2 regions of the Streptomyces sp. NBC_01498 genome follow, and region 1 is predicted to be linked to the other one. Evidence: riboswitches for the same ligand, from Rfam matches in the RefSeq annotation. Region 1 holds a riboswitch; the other holds the start of a gene.
The links. Region 1 has a riboswitch for S-adenosylmethionine ahead of thrC (threonine synthase). Riboswitches for the same ligand answer to the same signal wherever they lie in the genome.
Positions count from the first base shown of each region.

Region 2: it holds a riboswitch for S-adenosylmethionine, as region 1 does, so the genes downstream of both, OG875_RS23540 (aminotransferase class V-fold PLP-dependent enzyme) here and thrC (threonine synthase) in region 1, are expected to answer to the same signal.

Region 1 covers NZ_CP109598.1:4,044,775-4,051,978, reverse strand. Annotated here, with positions in the region: gene OG875_RS17330 (hypothetical protein) at 13-255, shown strand; gene groL (chaperonin GroEL) at 378-2,003, opposite strand; gene OG875_RS17320 (cold-shock protein) at 2,461-2,664, opposite strand; gene OG875_RS17315 (ubiquitin-like small modifier protein 1) at 3,024-3,299, opposite strand; gene thrC (threonine synthase) at 3,385-4,743, opposite strand; SAM riboswitch class I at 4,759-4,887, opposite strand; gene OG875_RS17305 (glucosyl-3-phosphoglycerate synthase) at 5,005-6,021, shown strand; gene OG875_RS17300 (hypothetical protein) at 6,069-6,212, shown strand; gene OG875_RS17295 (alpha,alpha-trehalose-phosphate synthase (UDP-forming)) at 6,271-7,204, shown strand, end outside.
Region 2 covers NZ_CP109598.1:5,519,295-5,526,498, forward strand. Annotated here, with positions in the region: gene trpD (anthranilate phosphoribosyltransferase) at 21-1,088, shown strand; SAM riboswitch class IV at 1,420-1,537, shown strand; gene OG875_RS23540 (aminotransferase class V-fold PLP-dependent enzyme) at 1,790-3,157, shown strand; gene OG875_RS23545 (Lrp/AsnC family transcriptional regulator) at 3,193-3,474, opposite strand; gene OG875_RS23550 (rhomboid family intramembrane serine protease) at 3,471-4,181, opposite strand; gene OG875_RS23555 (hypothetical protein) at 4,366-4,608, shown strand; gene OG875_RS23560 (NYN domain-containing protein) at 4,644-6,005, shown strand; gene OG875_RS23565 (C40 family peptidase) at 6,343-7,204, shown strand, end outside.

The sequences.
Region 1 (7,204 bases):
ACACCAGGGGAGATGACTTTTCGTCACCGAGTTGCGACACACCGTGTCGACGGTCTAGCGCATCCGGATAACGAACATGACGTCCCCGTCTATCTCCTGATCGACTGCGACGCCAACGAACTGGTCGTCTTCACCAACCCGCAGGCGAGCGGGTACAAGGCCAGCATCGCCCACCCCTACGGCGCCGCCGTCAAGCTCCCCGACCCCGTCGGCATCACCCTGGACACCGACGAGCTCAAGAACTACGCCACCTGAGCCCGCACCGGACTCGCACCGGAAACGCCCCGAGGGCGGCGCCCCCTTTCGGGAGTGCCGCCCTCGGTTCGTGCGTGTGCGTGTGCGTATGCGCTACGCCATGAACCACCGATCCGTCAGGATCAGAAGTCCATGTCACCGCCCGGCATGCCGCCCGGCGCGCCGCCCGCGGCGGCCTTCTCCGGCTTGTCGGCGATGACGGCCTCGGTGGTCAGGAACAGCGCCGCGATGGACGCCGCGTTCTGAAGCGCGGAGCGCGTGACCTTCGCCGGGTCGATGATGCCCTCGGCGATCATGTCCACGTACTCGCCGGTCGCGGCGTTCAGGCCGTGACCGATCGGCAGGTTGCGGACCTTCTCGACGATGACGCCACCCTCGAGACCACCGTTGACGGCGATCTGCTTGAGCGGAGCCTCCAGCGCGAGCTTGACGATGTTCGCACCCGTCGCCTCGTCGCCTTCGAGCTCAAGCTTCTCGAACACCGAGCCGGCCTGGAGCAGAGCCACGCCACCACCGGCGACGATGCCCTCCTCGACGGCGGCCTTGGCGTTGCGCACCGCGTCCTCGATGCGGTGCTTGCGCTCCTTGAGCTCGACCTCGGTGGCGGCACCGGCCTTGATGACGGCCACGCCGCCGGCCAGCTTCGCCAGGCGCTCCTGGAGCTTCTCGCGATCGTAGTCCGAGTCCGAGTTCTCGATCTCGGCACGGATCTGGTTCACGCGACCGGCGACCTGCTCGCTGTCACCGGCACCGTCGACGATGGTGGTCTCGTCCTTGGTGATGACGACCTTGCGGGCACGGCCCAGCAGGTCGAGACCGGCGTTCTCCAGCTTGAGGCCGACCTCCTCGGAGATGACCGTGCCGCCGGTGAGGATGGCGATGTCGTTCAGCATCGCCTTGCGGCGGTCACCGAAGCCCGGGGCCTTGACGGCGACGGACTTGAAGGTGCCCTTGATCTTGTTGACGACGAGGGTGGAGAGCGCCTCGCCCTCGACGTCCTCGGCGATGATCAGCAGCGGCTTGCCCGACTGGATGACCTTCTCCAGGAGCGGCAGAACGTCCTTGACGCTGCCGATCTTGGAGTTGACGATCAGGATGTACGGGTCGTCGAGCGACGCCTCCATACGCTCCATGTCGGTGGCGAAGTACGCCGAGATGTAGCCCTTGTCGAAGCGCATGCCCTCGGTGAGCTCAAGCTCGAGACCGAAGGTCTGCGACTCCTCGACGGTGATGACGCCTTCCTTGCCGACCTTGTCCATCGCCTCGGCGATGAGCTCGCCGATCTGGGTGTCGGCGGCGGAGATGGAGGCCGTCGAAGCGATCTGCTCCTTGGTCTCCACGTCCTTGGCCTGCTCCAGGAGCGCACCGGAGACGGCCTCGATGGCCTTCTCGATGCCGCGCTTGAGGGCCATCGGGTTGGCGCCGGCGGCCACGTTGCGCAGGCCCTCGCGGACCAGCGCCTGGGCCAGCACGGTCGCGGTGGTCGTACCGTCGCCGGCGACGTCGTCCGTCTTCTTGGCGACTTCCTTGACCAGCTCGGCGCCGATCTTCTCGTACGGGTCCTCGAGCTCGATCTCCTTGGCGATGGAGACACCATCGTTGGTGATCGTGGGGGCGCCCCACTTCTTCTCGAGGACGACGTTACGGCCCTTGGGGCCAAGGGTGACCTTGACGGCGTCGGCGAGCTGGTTCATCCCGCGCTCGAGACCGCGCCGTGCCTCCTCGTCGAACGCGATGATCTTGGCCATGTGAAGTGGTCCTCCCGGACAGGGGGTGGATTTCTCCGGACCGTGCCAACGCCCGCGACGGACGGCCCGAGAGCCCTGCGGTTCCTTCCCCACAGGGCTTCGGGCCTCGTCGACCCGGTCCATAAGTTGTCACTCTCACCTGCAGAGTGCTAACGCCAATGATTAGCACTCGACCCCCGAGAGTGCAAGCGACTCCCGAGGGACCGCTGGTCGGACTCCCGTGCGCCCCGGGCCCGACGGGGGCCGCGGCGCGCACGGGAGTGCCCTGCCGTCGGGACGGACCCGGACCCGGCAGCGCCGTCCGGGCCGGCGGCACGCACGCGAGGAGCCGTGGCGGGGTGGACACCCGCGCGGCGGAGGCAGCGGCCGGCGACGCACGCGCGAGGGGCCCGTATCCCTGGTGGGATACGGGCCCCTCGTCGGTGTGTGCGTGCGTCGGTGGCCGATCGCGCCGAGATCAGACGGCGAGCTTGACCATGTCCGCCTGCGGACCCTTCTGGCCCTGCGAGATCTCGAACTCCACTCGCTGACCTTCTTCAAGGGTGCGGTAGCCGTCCATCTGGATCGCGCTGTAGTGGACGAATACATCCGCACCACCGTCGACCGCGATGAAGCCGTAGCCCTTCTCCGCGTTGAACCACTTGACGGTGCCCTGAGCCATGCCCAACTCCCCTATTACTGGCCCCTGCGCGGGACCGCACTTCGCGCCGGAACGCGTCGACCGCGGCTGAATGTATCTGCCCAACTGCCCTCTGCAACAGGGCAATCGGACGAGAATTCTGGGCATGGCGGAATACGCGAAGGGGTGAATTGCCGGGCCATCAGGGGCAAGTCGGGCCGGGCATAACGCAAGAAACTGCGCAAATGACGTCCGTACTTCGACCGCATCTTGTCCCGAACTCATATGCTCGGGGCATGGGCGGCGGCGGGCCTACCCCAACTGTACCGCGTTCAACCTCATGGAATTGCCCCCTCCGCTTCTCTCGCGGAGGGGGCAACACCGTTCACCGTGCGTGCCGTTCAGCCGCCGGCGACCGCCGGGATGATCGAGATGCCGGCGCCGTCCGGCGTGGCGGTCTCCAGGCCCTGCTCGAACCGGACGTCGTCGTCGTTGACGTACACGTTGACGAAGCGCCGGAGCTTGCCTCCGTCGTCCAGGACGCGGGCGGCGATGCCCGGGTGGTTCGCCTCCAGGGACTCGATCACCTGGGACAGGGTCGCGCCCTCGGCCGGAACCTCGGCCTTGCCGCCGGTGTACGTACGGAGGATGGTCGGAATACGGACGTTCACACTCATCGGTTACTGCCTTCCGGGAAGTGACGGAGCTGGCGGAGCGGACTGCGGGCGGCGTCCGGGGACCGGACACCGGGCGTCGTGAGGCTCAACGCGCCAGACCCGCGTCACGGAACGCGTCGAGGCTCGGCGGAATCGTCGCGGTCGGCCCGGTCGTGGGCGCCACGGCGTCCAGCGTCTTCAGCCCGTCACCCGTGTTCAGCACGACCGTCGTGAGCGCCGGGTCGAGCAGCCCGCTCTCGATGAGCTTGCGCGTCACCCCCACGGTCACCCCGCCCGCCGTCTCGGCGAAGATCCCCTCGGTGCGCGCGAGCAGCTTGATCGCGTCCACGATCTGCTCGTCGTCCACGTCCTCGACGGCGCCGCCCGTGCGGCGGGTGATGTCCAGGACGTACGGGCCGTCGGCCGGGTTGCCGATCGCCAGCGACTTGGCGATCGTGTCCGGCTTCTGCGGCCGTACGACGTCGTGACCGGCCTTGAAGGCGACCGAGACCGGCGAGCAGCCCTCGGCCTGCGCGCCGAAGATCTTGTACGGCTTCTCCTCGACCAGGCCGAGCGCGATCAGCTCCTTCAGCCCCTTGTCGATCTTCGTCAGCTGGGAGCCGGACGCGACGGGGATGACGAGCTGGTCGGGCAGCTTCCAACCGAGCTGTTCGCAGATCTCGTACGCGAGGGTCTTGGAGCCCTCGCCGTAGTACGGGCGCAGGTTGACGTTGACGAAGCCCCAGCCCTCGCCCAGCGGGTCCCCGATCAGCTCGGAGCAGAAACGGTTCACGTCGTCGTAGTTGCCCTTGATGCCGACGAGTTCGCCGCCGTAGATCGCGGCCATCACGACCTTGCCCTGCTCCAGGTCGTGCGGGATGAACACGCAGGAGCGGAAACCGGCGCGGGCGGCGGCGGCGCCGACGGCGCCCGCGAGGTTGCCGGTGGAGGAGCAGGAGAGCGTGGTGAAGCCGAAGGCGCGGGCGGCCTCGACGGCGATGGCGACGACACGGTCCTTGAAGGAGTGCGTCGGGTTGCCGGAGTCGTCCTTCACGTACAGCCCGCCGGTCACGCCGAGTTCGCGGGCGAGGTTGTCGGCCCGGACGAGCTTGGTGAAGCCGGGGTTGATGTTGGGCTTGGACGCCACGTCGGCGGGGACGGGCAGCAGCGGGGCGTAGCGCCAGATGTTGTCGGGACCGGCGGCGATGCGCCTCTTCAGGTCCTCGGGGTCGCCCGTCGGCAGGTCGTAGGCCACTTCGAGCGGGCCGAAACAGCTCTCGCAGGCGAAGATCGGGCCGAGTGCGAAGCGTTCCCCGCATTCGCGGCAGGAGAGGGCGGCGGCGGGTCCGAGGTCGACGGTCGCGGCGGCGGGGGCGTCGGTGGCGGGGGTGTCAGTGCCGTCGGCGGCCCGGGAGGCGCTCGGGGAGGCGTTCTGAGAAGTGTGGTGAACAGTCTGCGCAGCCATGAAGGCGAGGCCCTTTCCTCATCTTCCTCGCGACGCATCTCGCCGCGAGACGGAATTGGCACCTTCCCCACCGTGACCTCGCGGTCGGCGGGAGGGTTGCCGGGGCTTCAACGGGCCGTTTCCCTCTGCCCCTCTGGATGAGCGGTATTCGATTGTCAGCGTGACGACCCCCGGCATGCGACGGTCATCCGCGTTGTTCAAAACTGTAACCGAACCCCTGGACGGTTGAGACTCTCGTCCGATCCGCGAGATGGAGATCACGTGCTGCAAGAGGTGGAGCGCTGGCTGGACCGGCGGTCCTGGTCGGCGGCGGACCGGCCGGTGGACCGGCTGGTCGCCGCCAAGAAGGGTGCGCAGGTCAGCGTGGTGCTCCCGGCACTGAACGAGGAGGCGACGGTCGGCCGGATCGTGTCCGTGATCCGGCACGAGCTGATGGCGGGACCCGTGCCGCTGGTGGACGAGCTGGTGGTGATCGACTCGGGGTCGACCGACCGTACGGGGGCGGTCGCGGCGGCGGCCGGGGCGCGGGTGGTGCACCGGGACGACATCCTGCCGGGGCTGCCGGCCGTGCCGGGCAAGGGCGAGGTGCTGTGGCGCTCGCTGCTGGTGACGAGCGGCGACATCGTGTGCTTCGTGGACGCGGATCTGCGGGACTTCTCGGCGGCGTTCGTGTCGGGGACCGTGGGGCCGCTGCTGACCGATCCGGACGTGCAGTTCGTGAAGGCCATGTACGACCGGCCGCTCGGCGACGGGCCGCTCGCCGACCGGCCGCCGGGCGAGGGGCCGCTGGGCGACGGGCCGGGGCGGACGCGCCGGGCGGGCGAGCTGCCGGGGCAGGGCGGCCGGGTGACCGAGCTGGTGGCGCGCCCGCTGCTGAATCTGCACTGGCCGCTGCTGGCGGGGTTCGTACAGCCGCTGGGCGGTGAGTACGCGGTACGGCGCTCGCTGCTGGAGCGGCTGCCGTTCCCGGTGGGGTACGGGGTGGAGCTGGGGCTGCTGGTGGACGCGTTGCACACGGTGGGGCTGGACGCGCTCGGCCAGGTCGACGTGGGGGTGCGCCGGCACCGGCACCAGGACGGGCAGGCGCTGGGGCGGATGGCGGCGGCGATCTACCGGACGGCGCAGCTGCGGCTGTCGCGGGGGCATCTGGTGCGGCCGGAGCTGACGCAGTTCGTGCGGGGCGAGGCGGGCTTCGAGCCCCGTACGTACGCGGTGGACACGGAGGAGCGTCCGCCGATGCGGGAGATCGCGGAGTACGAGGCACGGCGCGCCGCCTGACCGGCCCATTCGTATGATTTGCCTATATTTAAACTAGTCTGCCTGGCATGTCGATGACTGCCCTGGCCACCGCCGCGACCGCGCTGGGCCTGACCTCGGAACAGCTCTGGCTGCTGGGCGGTATGGCGCTCGCCCTGGTCGGGGCGGGGGTGGTGGCGCTGGCCGCGGCGCGCGGCCGGGACCGTGGCTGATCCTCGCCGACCTGAACCGTACGTTTGAGCGTTTCCACGACGGGCTAGGTTTCGCCACATGGTCTCCGCGCACGCCGCCCAGGTCCTCGTCGCGTCCAACCGCGGCCCCGTCTCGTACACGCTCGGCGAGGACGGCGCCCTCAGCGCCGGGCGGGGCGGCGGCGGTCTCGTCTCCGGCCTGTCGGCCATCGGCCCCGACACGGACGCCGTGTGGGTCTGCGCAGCGCTCGGCGACGGCGACCGCGAGGCCGTCCGGCGCACGGGCGGCCGGCTCGACACCGGGGACACGGGCGGGCAGCGCGTACGGATGCTGGGCATCCCGCCGGAGGTGTACGCGGACGCGTACAACGGCGTCGCGAACTCCACGCTCTGGTTCGTCCACCACCTGCTCTACCAGACCCCGCTGGAGCCGGCCTTCGGCCCGGAGTTCCGGGCGAAGTGGGCGGCGTACGAGACGTACAACCGCGCCTTCGCGGAGGCCCTGGCCGACGAGGCCGCCGACGGCGCCGCCGTACTGATCCAGGACTACCACCTGGCACTGGTGCCCGGCATGCTCCGGGCGCTCCGCCCCGACCTGCGGATCGGGCACTTCACGCACACCCCGTGGGCGCCGGTCGACTACTTCCGGCTGCTGCCGGACGACGTGGCGCGCCAGCTGCTGCGCGGGATCCTCGGCGCCGACCGCGCCGCGTTCCTGACCCACCGGTGGGCCGACGCGTTCACCGCCTGCTGCGACGAGCTGCTGGGCGGGACGGGCAAGACCCGGATCGGGGTGCACGGGCTGGGCGCCGACGCGGACTTCCTGCGGGAGCGCGCGCACCGGCCAGACGTGGACGAGCGGCTGGCCGAGCTGCGGGCGCAGATCGGGGAGCACGAGGGGACGCCGCGCCGCACGGTCGTACGGGTGGACCGTACGGAGCTGTCGAAGAACATCGTGCGCGGCATGCTCGCCTACCGGCAGCTGCTGGCCGACCGGCCGGAGTGGCGGGAGC
Region 2 (7,204 bases), 1.5 Mb from region 1:
AGCGACCCACAGGAGCGAGCATGAGCAGCGCTGTTACCCCGGCCGGAGGCGACACCCTGGCGGCGCGTTCCTGGCCGGGTGTACTGAACTCGCTGCTGCGCGGCCGGGATCTGGACGCCGGTGACACCGCCTGGGCCATGGACCGCATCATGAGCGGCGAGGCCACCGACGCGCAGATCGCGGGCTTCGCGGTCGCGCTGCGCGCCAAGGGCGAGACGGTGGACGAGGTCACGGGCCTCGTCGACGCCATGTACGAGCACGCCAAGACCATCGAGGTGCCCGGGGCCACGGTCGACGTCGTCGGCACCGGCGGGGACCTCGCCAAGACCGTCAACATCTCCACCATGGCCGCGATCGTGGTGGCCGGGGCGGGCGGCAAGGTCGTCAAGCACGGCAGCCGGTCGGCCTCGTCCGCGAGCGGCGCCTCCGACGTGCTGGAGAAGCTCGGCGTCAATCTGGAACTGACCCCGCGCCGGGTCGAGGAGGTCGCCGAGGAGGCGGGCATCACCTTCTGCTTCGCGGTGAAGTTCCACCCGGCGCTGCGGTACGCGGCCAAGGCCCGCAAGGAACTGGGCGCGCAGACCACGTTCAACATCCTGGGGCCGCTCACCAACCCGGCGCGGGTCAGGTCCCAGGCGGTCGGTGTGGCGGACCTCCGGATGGCGCCCATCGTGGCCGGCGTGCTCGCCGAGCGGGGCAACTCGTCCCTCGTCTTCCGGGGCGACGACGGTCTGGACGAGCTGACCACGACCGCCACGTCACACGTCTGGGTGGTTCGCGACGGCCGGGTCACCGAGCACACCTTCGACCCCCGCGACATCGGCCTGGACCTCGTCCCGGTCGAGGCCCTGCGCGGCGCGGACGCCTCGTACAACGCGGACGTCGCCCGCCGCCTCCTGGCCGGCGAGACGGGCCCGGTCCGGGACGCGGTCCTGCTGAACGCGGCGGCGGCCCTGGTGGCCCTGGAGCCGGGCGACGCCCCACTGGACGACCAACTCGCGGCGGGCCTCGCCCGCGCGGCGACGGCGGTCGACTCGGGCGCGGCGAAGCAGTCACTGGAACGCTGGGTGACGGCGAGCAACGCGTAGCCCCGGCCGGGGCTTTCCGGGTGTACGGCTCCGGGGGCCGACCCGGTCGCCACCGGGGGAAGCGCCGTCGTGCGGCTCGGGAGCCGTTCGCGGTGTGTCAGGCGGGGCGTGCGATCAGCAGTCGCGGCCCCACCCGGCTCCCGGCACCAGGCTCGGCAGTTCCAGCCCCGCCGCCGTTCGAGGAGCGGGCACCTTCAGCCCCTCCGGCGCTTGAGGAGAGGCACTTCCCGGCCCCGCCCCTGCCGCCCCGCCCCGTCGGACCCCCGCCCCCACGTCCCGCATCGCGGACCCCGTCTGGGCCGTCGCCCTGTGGTGGGGTAACCTCGCCCCAGGTCATGAGTGACAGCGACTACGGCCCCGGCCCGCTGTCCGGCAACCCTCCGTCCGTGGCGGGGTGCCCCGGGTGAAGACCAGGCCGTGGGCAGCGAGGCCCGCGGCAAGCGCGGACCCCTGGACATCGTTCGGATGTCGTCATCCCTGGGGTCCTGGTCCTCAAGGGAGCAGTCTCGTGAGCAAGCGAATGCGATAGGGCCTCCGGCCCGTCTCCGGCCTGTGTTGATCCGGCCGGACAGGGCCCGCCCTCCTCAGTGAGCGCCACCCCCGTGGACCTCCGCGCCGTCCCGGCATCCGCCGGCGGGACGACGTGTCCGTCCGCCGGGTCCTGATGCCGTTTCCGCCTCGTCCTGCCGGGAGATACCGCCATGTCCGCACCCCTCGACGCCCTCACCCGAACCCGTACCGAGCAGCCGCTGCCCGTCCTCGGACGTGATGTCACGGTCCCCCTCGTCACCGGCGGCGAGGTCACCTACGCCGCCCTCGACTACGCCGCGAGTGCCCCCGCCCTCCAGCGTGTCTGGGACGACGTGGCCGCCTACGCCCCGTACTACGGCAGCGTCCACCGGGGTGCCGGGTATCTCTCGCAGCTGTCCACCGACCTGTTCGAGAACAGCCGCCGTACCGTCGCGGAGTTCCTCGGCTGCCGCGAGGACGACCAGGTCGTCTTCACCCGGTCGACCACCGACTCGCTCAACCTGCTGGCCGCCGTACTGCCCGCCGGCTGCGAGGTGTTCGTCTTCGAGACCGAGCACCACGCGTCGCTGCTGCCCTGGCGCGACGCCCGGGTCTGCTATCTGGACGCGCCCCGTACCCCCGCCGAGGCCGTCGCCACCCTGGAGCGCGCGCTGGCCGGGCGTGACCCCCGGGAGCCCGCGCTGGTCTGTGTCACCGGCGCCTCCAACGTCACCGGCGAGCTGTGGCCGGTGCGCGAACTGGCCGCCGTCGCGCACGCCCACGGCGCGCGGGTCGTCCTCGACGCCGCGCAGCTCGCCCCCCACCACCCGGTGGACGTCGTGGACCTGGATGTGGACTGGGTGGCCTTCTCCGGGCACAAGCTGTACGCGCCGTTCGGTTCCGGTGTGCTCGCGGGCCGCGCCGACTGGCTGCGGGAGGCGGAGCCGTATCTCGCGGGCGGTGGCGCCAGCCGTACCGTCGGGCGCCGCGCCGACGGCGGGGTGGATGTCGAGTGGCACACCACCGCGGCCCGGCACGAGGCCGGTTCGCCGAACGTCATCGGCGTGTACGCGATCGCCTCGGCCTGCAAGGCGCTCACCGACGCGGGCTTCGACCGGCTGGTGGAGCGGGAACGGCAACTGATCGAGCGGGTGCGCGAGGGCCTCGCGGACGTCCCGGAGGTCCGGGTGCTCTCGCTCTTCGGCGACGACGCGCCCCGGGTGGGCGTTCTCTCGTTCGTGGTGGAGGGCTGGAACAGCTCCCACTTCGCCGCCGCGCTCTCGGCCGAGTACGGCATCGGCGTACGGGACGGACTCTTCTGCGCCCACCCGCTGGTGCGGACCCTGCTGGGCGGCGACGCCGGGGACCCCGGGGAGTGCGGCGCGCCGGACGCGGCCCCCGGCGAGAAGTCGCTGAACGCGATCCGGGTCAGCTTCGGGGCGGGCACGCCGGACGAGCACGTGGAGCGGTTCGTCGGCGCCGTACGGGAACTCGTACGGGACGGCGCGCGCTGGAACTACCGCACCGAGGACGGCCGTTGCGTCCCGGACCGCGGCTGACCGGACCGGTCGCGCGGGACACCGCCGGACAGGGCCTAGGCGTCGAGGCCGATCGCGAACGCCGCTTCCAGGTCGTGCTGGGAGTACGTACGGAACGCCACATGCGTGTCCGTCGCCTCGACGCCCGGGATCTTGCTGATGCTGCCGGGGATGACGTCCGCCAGATCGTCGTGCCGGGCGACCCGGACCATGGCGATCAGGTCGTAGGTGCCGGTGACGGAGAAGACCTCGCTGACGCTCTCCAGCGCCGCGATCGACTCCGCGATCTCGGGGATCCGGTCGACGCTGGTCTTGATGAGCACGATCGCGGTGATCACGGTTGACGTTCTCCCTCGGTGGCCGCGGCAGGGGGCTTCACTCTAGCCGTACGCCGGAAGAGCCCCCAGGCACCGGCGAAGCCGAGGGCGAAGCCCACCAGGTGCGCCAGATACGCGACGCCGGGACCCGGTTCGGCGTCGCGGGCAGCGAGCCACTGGAGGACGAACCAGAAGATCAGGACGATCCAGGCCGGGAAGCGCAGCGGCAGGAAGAAGAGGAAGGGAAAGAGGCTGGTGACGCGCGCGTGGGGAAGAAGACAGAGAAAGGCCCCGAGCACCCCGGAGATCGCGCCCGACGCCCCCACCAGGGTCTGGTCGGAGTCCGCGTTCGCCGCCGCGAAGGCCAGCAGGGCGAGGTAGCCGCAGACGAGATAGAAGAGGGTGAACCTCACCCGTCCCATCCGCTCCTCGGCCATCGCGCCGAAGACGTAGAGGAAGAGCAGGTTGCCGAGCAGATGGAGCCAGCTTCCGTGGACGAACAGCGCGGTGAGAGGGGTGAGGAGCGCGTGCGGCTCGCCGCTCGTGAGCTGGACGGGGATCACCCCCCAGCGTTCGACGTACGCGCTCTGCGCGGCGAGCAGCGTGTCGCCGGTCCCGTACGAGGGGTTGAACCCGGACAGCGGGCCGGTCAGGAAGGCCAGAGCGCACAGACCGATCAGACCGTAGGTCACCACCGGCGCTCCGGCCGCCGCGCGCCAATTGATCATCCCCGGATCATCCCGCACCCGGGCGGGGTGGACCGGTCCGCCTCGCCGCGACACGGGATACGCGGGAGGCCGTAGGGTTACGGGCGCGTGCTCACCCGGTGCCGGTAACGCACGGGGCGGGCGGCGCGGCGGGTTCGGCACGACATCAGGCGCTCAGGACATCTCCAGACGTGAGGACGGCACGATGACGACGGTTCCCTTGCCGACCGACGCGACCCGGTGGCGCTGCACCCTGTGCGGCAATCTCACCCGGTTCGACGTGACGCGCTCGTCCAAGGTGGTGGAGTACGTCCATCTGGACCTGGCCGGAGAGTCGAAGGTCGAGGAGCGCGACGTGGTCAGTGAGACCATCGAGTCCGTCCGCTGCCGCTGGTGCGACGCGGTGGATCAGATCGAACTGGTTGACAGGCCGGGCGCCGGTTCCTGAGGGAGCCGCCCGAAAGGGTAGTGGGGTGACGGATCGTGGAGCAGCCCGCAGATGGCGCTGAGCCGGCCGATGCGGCCGGCGGTGACGCCGAGGCGCTCGACAGGCCGCTGCCCGACGGCGTACGGCGCCGGGTCGTGGCGCTGGTGTCGGACGCCTTCGGCCGGCTGACCGTCACCGAACTCCCGACCCAGCTGCGGCAGTACGCGCGCTTCACGCCCAGCAGACGGGCCAAGTTCGCGGGCAACGCGATGGCGGCCGCCCTGGAGAGCGACCCGGTGTTCCGCCGCCGGATCAGCGAGGGGTTCGCCGAGGCGGACCCCGAACTGGCCGCCGCCGTGCGGGCGGGCTCACCGCCGCCGGCCGCCGACCCCGTCGAGGTGGCCGCCGCCGCGTACGTCCTGCGTCCCGTCGGGTGGGCGAAGCTGGTGGCCGCCGCGGGCGAGGAGGTGCAGCGCGCCGACGCCGAGCGGGTGGACGAGGAGAACCGGCGCGAGCTGGAGCGGCTGCGCGAGGAACTGGTCCAGGCACGGGCCGCGACCCGGACCGACACCGAGCGGCTGCGTACGGAGCTGGACGCCGCCCGCAGGGAGGGCGAGTCGACGCAGCGCAGACTGCGCAGCGCCCTGAGCGACGTCAAGCGCGGCGAGGCCGCCCTGCGCCGTACGGCCGCCGAGATCGAGGCGGTCCGCGCGGAGGCGGCGGCCCAGGTGTCGGCGGCGGAGAGCGAGACCCGGCGGCTCAAGGCGCGGCTGGCGGAGGCCGAGGCGGCGGTGGAGGCCGGGCGCCGGGCCGCGCGCGAGGGCCGGTCGGTGGAGGACATGCGGCTGCGGCTGCTGCTGGACACCGTCCTGGAGTCGGCGCAGGGGCTGCGGCGGGAGCTGGCGCTGCCGCCGGCCGCCGCGCATCCGGCGGATCTGGTGGACGCGGTGGAGCCGGGCCGGATGTCACCGAAGGACGTCGCGGCCCGCGCGCTGTCCGACATGGACCCGGCGCTGCTGGACCAGTTGCTGGCGCTGCCGCAGGCGCACCTGGTGGTGGACGGCTACAACGTCACCAAGACCGGCTATCCGACGATGCCGCTGGAGAAGCAGCGGCTGCGGCTGCTCGGCGGTCTCGCGATGCTCGCGGCGCAGACGGGCGCGGAGATGACCTGTGTCTTCGACGGGGCCGAACTGGCCGCCCCCGTCCTCCTCGCGCCGCCGCGCGGGGTGCGGGTGCTGTTCTCCAAACCGGGGGTGACGGCGGACGAACTGATCCGTCAGCTGGTGCGGGCGGAGCCGCCGGGGCGGCCGGTGGTGGTGGTCTCCACCGACCGTGAGGTCGCCGACGGAGTGGCCCGCGCCGGGGCGAGACCCGTTGCGTCCGCCTTGTTGCTGAAGCGGCTTTCGCGCGTCTGAACAACTCCTGCGGCCAATGCGGCATTTGATCCCCCCATGTCACCTCACAGCGTCAATTGACCGTCACTGTCCGTGCGATGTATGTGAAGAAACCACTCCGAGCCGAAATTTTTTCCCTTCAGGATTTGAACTGATCACGAGAAGGTCACTAGGGTCAGTGCTCGAACCTTCGCGCGGTTGATCACCCATCCGGGGTGGCGGCGAAGGAACCGTCGAATTCGCGTAGTTCAGTCCGGTCCGTACCGGATTCCCGGCCCCGCCGGGAAAGCTGACTCACGGAGCCGAGGCCCGCTCCCCAGGACCCGGTAGGCGGTCGAGGAAGAAGGAGCTCGCCTTCGTGGCGTCCCACCGTCGTCCCAAGCAGCCGAGCCGCGCCCGCGTGACCGTGCTCTCCGCGACCGCAGCCGCAGCTGTCGCCCTGACGTCCCAGGCCGCGCAGGCCGATCCGAAGCCGTCCAAGGACGACGTCAAGGAGAAGGTCGACAAGCTCTACCACGAGGCTGAGGCCGCCACCGAGCGGCACAGCGGCGCGGAGGAGAAGGAAAAGAAGCTCGAGAAGCAGGTCGAGGCGATCCAGGACAAGGTCGCCCGTGGCCAGGAGGAGCTCAACGAGCTGCGCACCGGCCTCGGTTCGATGGCCAGCGCCCAGTACCGCTCCGGCGGCATCGACCCCTCGCTCCAGCTCTTCCTCTCCTCGGACCCGGACGACTACCTCGACAAGGCGTCCGTCCTCGACCAGATGGGCGGCAAGCAGGTCGCCGCGCTGGAGAAGATCCAGGGCAAGCAGCGGGGCCTCGCGCAGCAGCGTCAGGAAGCCTCCCTCAAGCTGGCCGACCTGGAGGACACCCGGGTCGAGCTCGCGAAGAAGAAGAAGGAAGTCCAGACCAAGCTCAACGCGGCGCAGAAGCTCCTCAACACGCTGACCGCCGACGAGCGCCGGCAGATATCGCAGGAGGACGCCGACCGCGCCGCCCGCGGCAACGAGCGGGTCAACCTCGGCAACGAGTCGGCCTCCTCGGGCCGTGCCGCCGCCGCGCTCTCCGCCGCCGCGACCCAGATCGGCAAGCCGTACATCTCCGGCGCCGAGGGCCCCAACTCCTACGACTGCTCCGGGCTGACCCAGTGGGCCTACGCGCAGGCGGGCGTCGCCCTCACCCGGACCACGTACACCCAGGTCAACGACGGTGTGAAGATCGGCC